Puniceicoccus vermicola: one gene and its partner. Each later gene encodes a partner of the first gene's protein in a complex. Links are inferred from orthologs where the notes say so. Each region holds a gene or a part of one and is shown on either strand. Other genes may lie near its edges. The genes, in order: trxB and trxA.

What was found.
Region 2: the proteins of trxB (region 1) and trxA are in contact, whole or in part, in a crystal structure (PDB 1F6M), measured with the Escherichia coli proteins. The link is inferred for Puniceicoccus vermicola from one-to-one orthologs.

Annotation. Positions count from the first base shown.
Region 1 is NZ_JACHVA010000052.1:50,854-54,148, reverse strand. What follows is about bases 320-3,295. They hold trxB (thioredoxin-disulfide reductase), read left to right. Parts: upstream 320-1,330; coding sequence 1,331-2,260; downstream 2,261-3,295. Other genes in these bases: bcsA (UDP-forming cellulose synthase catalytic subunit), read left to right, coding at 2,429-3,295; cysE (serine O-acetyltransferase), read left to right, coding at 460-1,299; H5P30_RS05910 (thioredoxin family protein), read right to left, coding at 320-364. Outside these bases: more of H5P30_RS05910, read right to left, coding at 1-319.
Region 2 is NZ_JACHVA010000081.1:64,068-67,153, forward strand. What follows is about bases 320-3,086. They hold trxA (thioredoxin), read right to left. Parts: upstream 1,980-3,086; coding sequence 1,659-1,979; downstream 320-1,658. Other genes in these bases: ppk1 (polyphosphate kinase 1), read left to right, coding at 320-1,612; H5P30_RS09650 (hypothetical protein), read right to left, coding at 1,986-2,699; H5P30_RS09655 (hypothetical protein), read right to left, coding at 2,854-3,086. In the rest of the region: more of ppk1, read left to right, coding at 1-319. UniProt on the Escherichia coli protein: Participates in various redox reactions through the reversible oxidation of its active center dithiol to a disulfide and catalyzes dithiol-disulfide exchange reactions.

The DNA of each region.
Region 1 (3,295 bases):
CATCCATGAGAATGGCGGTGGCATTTGAACCCTTTTCTTTCGCCGTCTTTTGGTGCCCTTCAGCCGTGTCGTGGCCCTGCTTGCCGGGAGCCGAAGAGACAATGGAGAGCCAAACAACGTCCTGATCCGTATATTCCTCCTGCAGCGATTGCATATTTCCGGAATTGTAGTGCGCCTTTACGAAGGGGCACCCGTGATTGAGCCACTCCAAGACGACATACTGTCCGTCAAAATCAGAGAGGGAGACCTCCTCCCCATCGGTGTCCATCAAAGTGAAATCCGGAGCCTCTTCTCCATTCTGGACCGCTGCAAAAGCAGAGGAGGCAACGAGAGACAGGGCGAAAAGAAACAATTTTTTCTTCATGGTAGTTTTCGATTGAGGGTTGCGAAAGTCGCGAGACTGAACAGGAACTTAGTATGGCCGAGATTTCAACCCGCCTGAACGATTTAAGGGAATCCATGACTGAAAAAACGATCTCCGACCCCATATGGGAGAAGATTCGCCAGGACGCTGTCGAAATAATCGAGAGTGAGCCTGTCCTCGCGTGCCAGATTCAGGAGATTGTCCTCGATCGTTCCTCGCTGGAGGAAGTTCTCAGTTTTCGCCTAGCGGAAAAGCTCACCTTCCTCTCGCATTGGGAATTCCACCTTGAGGAGGTTTTCCTCGAAGCCATGCGCGGAGATCCCCAGATCGGCCAGGCCATCCGGAAAGACATCGAAGCGATCTATGAACGGGACCCGGCCTGCGAAAATCACATCACCCCGGTCCTCTACTACAAAGGCTTCAAGGCGATCTGCTGCCACCGGGTCTCCCACTGGCTCTGGAAAAACGGTCGCCGTCAGCTGGCCCTCCACCTCCAAAGCCTCAATTCTGAATTTTTCGGCGTCGACATTCACCCTGCGGCCGTCGTGGGTTCCGGCATTTTGCTCGACCATGCGACTGGATTTGTCGCGGGTGAGACAAGCCGGATTGCCGACGATGTTTCGATTCTCCACGCAGTGACCTTAGGGGGCACCGGAAAGGAAAGTGGAGACCGCCACCCGAAGATCGAGCGCGGCGTCCTCATCGGGGCGGGGGCGAAGATCCTCGGCAACATCACGATCGGGGCCTGCTCACGAATCGGGGCCAACAGTGTTGTCCTCGAATCCGTTCCACCCAACGTCACGGTTGTGGGGGTTCCCTCGCGCATCGTGGGAATGTCCAATGGGGACGATCCTGCGCGGAAGATGGACCACGACGTGCGATGCGGATCGGAATCCGACGAAGCGAAAATCTCCGGATTCCAAGCTCGGAGTTGATTTCGCCCCGTTTTCACTACAGAACAATTTTATGGCGGAAAATCTCATTATCCTCGGATCCGGATGCGCAGGGCTGACAGCAGCAATCTATGCGGCACGGGCCAACTTGAACCCGCTCGTCCTCGAAGGATCGCAGCCCGGCGGCCAATTGACCACGACCTCGGAAGTGGAGAACTTTCCGGGATTCCCGGAGGGCATCGATGGATTCCAGCTCATGGACAACATGCGCAAGCAGGCCGCCCGCTTCGGAGCCCGCTTCGAAGTCGCCTTGGTTGAAGATGCTGATGTGGAGTCAGATCCCATCACCCTGAAAACTGCCTCGAAGGAATATGAAACCCGCTCATTGGTGATCGCTACCGGCGCTTCACCGAGGCTACTCGGAGTTCCAGGGGAGAAAGAAATGTATGGCGGCAAGGGCGTAACCACCTGTGCCACCTGCGATGGGGCCTTTTACCGCGACATGGACGTCGTCGTTGTCGGAGGAGGAGACTCCGCTTGCGAAGAAGCCCTCTTCCTCACTCGATTTTGCTCCAAAGTTTACTTGATCCACCGCCGCGATGAGCTCCGCGCTTCCCCGATCATGGCGGAGAGAGCCGTCTCCCACGAGAAGATCGAAATGGTCTGGAACACCGTGGTGGAAGGCATCGTGCCCGATGAAAACGGCTTGGTGACCGGGATCAACGTCAGGCACCGCGAGAACGGCGAGGCCCAAACGATCGACTGCAAAGGTGTCTTCATCGCGATCGGGCACATTCCAAACACCGCGCCCTTCCAAGGCAAACTCGCCATGGATGACGAGGGCTATCTCATTCCGGAAGGAACGAGCAATGTCCTGACCTCCGCCCCACGCGTCTATGTCGCCGGAGACTGCGCCGACCACGTCTACCGTCAGGCGATTACGGCGGCAGGAATGGGTTGCCAAGCGGCAATCGAAGCCGAGCGCGCCCTCGGAGTCATCTAGAGCTCCCGTTCCTCCCGCACAGACCACGCATGGGCTATTCGCTGCCCATGTGGACCATGCCCGGACCACTCAGTTTACTGTGGATTTCGGAGAAAAATCTGTCTTTAGTCTGGAATCAAATTGCACTAACCATTTCTTGGTCCATAGATTGCTTACAAATATTTTACAGTGGTCCAAACTTCAAAAACAGCTCGCCATAAATCAAAACACCTTTCTCTGGTCGTTTTCTTGTGGTTTCTCACCTTCCTGACGTTTCTGTTTGTCTGCGCATTGCACCTTGAGCACCGCTCGCAATGGTATTTAGCAGGCGGGTTGCTCCTTGGACTTTTCGTCTTCCGCTTCATGAAGCGGACGCCGACGACCCGAGTGGTTTTCCTCTGTTTCGCCTTTTTCATCGTTCTTCGTTATTTCTTCTGGCGGTCACTAGAGACTCTGGAGTTCTACGACTGGGTCAGTTTCTCCATCGCGATCATTCTTTTCCTAGCAGAAATGTACGGGATTATGATCTTCCTACTCGGCTCTTTCGTAAATGTAAGGCCCTTTGAGCGGAAACCCGTGCCGCTGCCTCCTGTCAGCGAGCTCCCCACAATCGACGTCATGATTCCTTCCTACAATGAGAGCGAGGAAATCCTGGAAGTGACGATGATGGCCGCGCTGCAAATGCGCTATCCCGAGCACAAGCGCAAAGTCTATCTCCTGGATGACGGGGGTACTGATCAGAAATGCACGACCGGGAATGACGCATCCCGCGAACAGGCACTAACTCGCCGCGAGAGCCTATTTCGCCTCTGCAACAAATTAGGGGTTCAGTATGTGACCCGCGAGCGTAACCAGCACGCCAAGGCCGGGAATATCAACGACGCGATGAAGAAGACCAACGGCGACCTTCTTCTCATTCTCGACGCCGACCACGTTCCGACCGAAAATTTCCTCGAAAACACCGTCGGCCTCTTCAATCAGGACGAAAAGCTGTTTCTGGTGCAAACCCCGCACTTTTTCGTCAATCCCGACCCGATCGAGAAGAACCTCAACACC
Region 2 (3,086 bases), on another replicon or contig:
CACCAAATACCGCACCTACGTCTTCCTGAGCGACGTCATCGGAAAATATGCCAGCCAGCTTTTTCCGGGTTTCGAAACTCTCTCGACCCATGCCTTCCGCGTGACCCGCAACAGCGACCTCTACATCGACGAGGAAGAAGTGGATAACCTTCTCCAAACCATCGAGGAGGAATTGCACAAGCTGAAGAAGGGCGCCTCGGTGCGACTCGAGATTGCCGACACGGTTCCCGAAAACGCACTCGAGCGCCTACTCCAGGCGATCAACCTTTCGAAGGAGTCTGTCTTCCGCGTCGACGGCCCGATCAACCTCCTCCGAGTCATGGGTTTCTATGACATGGTGGACCGCCCCGACCTCAAGTTTCCTCCCTTCCCCTCATCGACTCCGCAGGCTCTCGCCGAGTCGACGAATATCTTCGATACGATTTCCCGGGAGGACTTTCTCCTGCACCATCCCTTCGAATCATTTACCCCTGTGGTCGAATTTTTGCGGCAGGCAGGCAAGGACCCGAAAGTCTACGCCATCAAGCAGACGCTGTACCGCACCAGCGGCGACTCACCGATCATCGAAGCACTGATCGAAGCCTCGACCCAAGGCAAACAGGTCACCGCCCTCATCGAGCTCAAAGCCCGTTTCGACGAGGCGAACAACATTCACTGGGCTCGACAGCTGGAGGATGCCGGAGTCCACGTCGTCTATGGCTTGGTCGGGCTCAAAACCCACTGCAAGACCTGCCTCGTCATTCGCCGTGAGCCGGACAACACGCTGCGCCGCTTCGTTCACATGGGGACGGGAAACTACAACCCGAAGACCGCCCGCCTCTACACCGACTATTCGTACTTTACCGCCAAGCCACACATCACCGAGGAGGTCGCCGATCTCTTCAACTCATTGACCGGCTTCGCCCGCTCCCCCAGCTTCAAGCATCTGCTGGTCGCCCCTTTCAACCTCCACGCTTCGATCCAGAAATTCATCCGACAAGAGGCGACCAATGCCCGCGCCGGCAAGCCAGCCCGGATCATCGCCAAGGTGAACAGCCTCATCGATCAGGAAACGATCGAGTCCCTCTACGAAGCCTCCCAGGCGGGTGTGCAAATCGATCTCATCGTTCGCGGGATCTGCGGCTTGATCCCCGGCGTCAAAGGCCTGAGCGAGAACATCCGCGTCCGCTCCATCCTCGGACGCTACCTCGAACACTCTCGGATCTACTACTTCCAGAATCATGGGCGCAAAGCCCGCATTTACGTCGGCAGTGCCGACTGGATGCCCCGCAATTTCTTCCGCCGGATTGAGGCGGTGTTTCCCCTCGAAGAAACCGAACACCGGAAACACGTTCTGGAAACCCTCCGGACTTACCTCAAGGACAACACCCATTCGAAGCAGCTTCGTCCGACCGGCACCTACGCAAAGGTTCCCGTCTCCAAACGGAGCACTCCTTTCTCCGCGCAACATTTCTTTATGGAGCAGGCCCTAGAAGCCAGCAAACGCTCGAGCGAAGAGCTGGAAGCAGGAAAGCCCACCCTAAAACTACGGGGAGAGCCTCGCAATTCGCCAAGCGCGGATTCCACAAAAAAGACGGCGTCCGATCCGGACGCCGCCTCAAACGAAAAATAAGTTTTCGTGAACTCCAGAGCCGACTCGAGGTCAGCTCCCGGATGATTTAGGACAGACGCTTCTTCAGGTCTTCCTTAGAGGTCAGACCTACGACTTGGTCGACCATTTCGCCCTCTTTATTGAAAAAGAGGAGAGTTGGAATCGCGCGCACGCCGTGCTTTTGGGCAACTTCCTGATTCTCGTCCACGTTGACCTTGAAGACCATAGCTGCGTCGCCGAGCTCACCAGCAACTTCTTCCAGAATCGGAGTCAGCGCCTTACAAGGTCCGCACCATGGTGCCCAAAAATCGACGACGGAGGGCTTCCCTGCAGCCTTGATCGTCGAGTCGAAATCCGCACTCGTCAGTTCTTTGATATTTTCTGCCATAATGTTTTAAAGTAGTTTGAGGATATCACTCAAAATCAGGTAACCGACTGCGAGTGCTCCGACACATGTGAGAACGTCAATTGCAACGCCCACTGCAGAGACATCGCTATCCCGTTTCTTCCCGGTGTCAAACGTGACAGCGGAACCACCCTGAGTAGGTTGCGATTTTGCCGAAGCAGCTCCAGGACGCACGACGTGCGGTTTTGGAGGCTGTGGCTTCGATGCCGGAGCTTTCGGCGCTTCGGGCTTGGCGGCTTCCGGTTTCGCTTCCTCGGAGGCGGCGGCATCCGGCTTTGGGGCGGCTGCGGGTTTCGGAGCTGGGGCTTCACCCTTGGGCTCTTCTTCCTTCGCTTCCGCCGGTTTCGGCTTCACGGGAATCTTTGGAGTCAGCTTCGGCTTCTCTCCTTTGGGTTCCAAAGTGGGTTTTGCGGCAACTTTCGGAGCTGGCTTCGGCGAAGGGGCTTCCGGCTCCTTATCAGCGGAGTCCGCAGAAGGAGTCGCGGGTTTCGGCGATCCAGCGGGCTTCGGGGCCTCTGCCTTCTCAGGCTCGGCTTCCCCCGCAGGCTTTTTCGGAGGCAATGGTGCCATGGGCTTCTTGGCCTTCATGTCACTCAAATTCGGAAGGCCTCCCGGTTTCTTCGGGGGCAGCTTCGGCTTCAGCATGGGGGCTTTTGCAGCAGGTTTCGGTGTTTCTTCAGTTTTCTTTTCTTCTTCCGCCATTGTTTCTGGGGGTTCGGGATGCAACAAGTCCTGACCTTTCGACCGAGTCATTCGAATAGAAGATCCCGCAGGCTTCGATGCCTTCATGGGGATACCACTGCTCTTCGAAGCGGATTCGGTTTTGGAGTCGGAGGACATAATCAGTAAGTAAAGCTCAGTTAGGGGTATTCTTATGGATAATATCTGACAATTCCTTTTTGTCCGTATCTTCTAAAGACTTTCCCTTCCGGGACAGATCTTCAAAGGTTTTGACCAAAGTTTCCGTCATTCGCCCGTGGGTTTCTTCCGAACCTCCGACGATGGAAAACTTGTCCGCACGGGTGACCCGCTTGTGACCATCGGAATGATCCAAGCCAATTCCCAGCAGATGCGCCTTTGCTTTTTTAT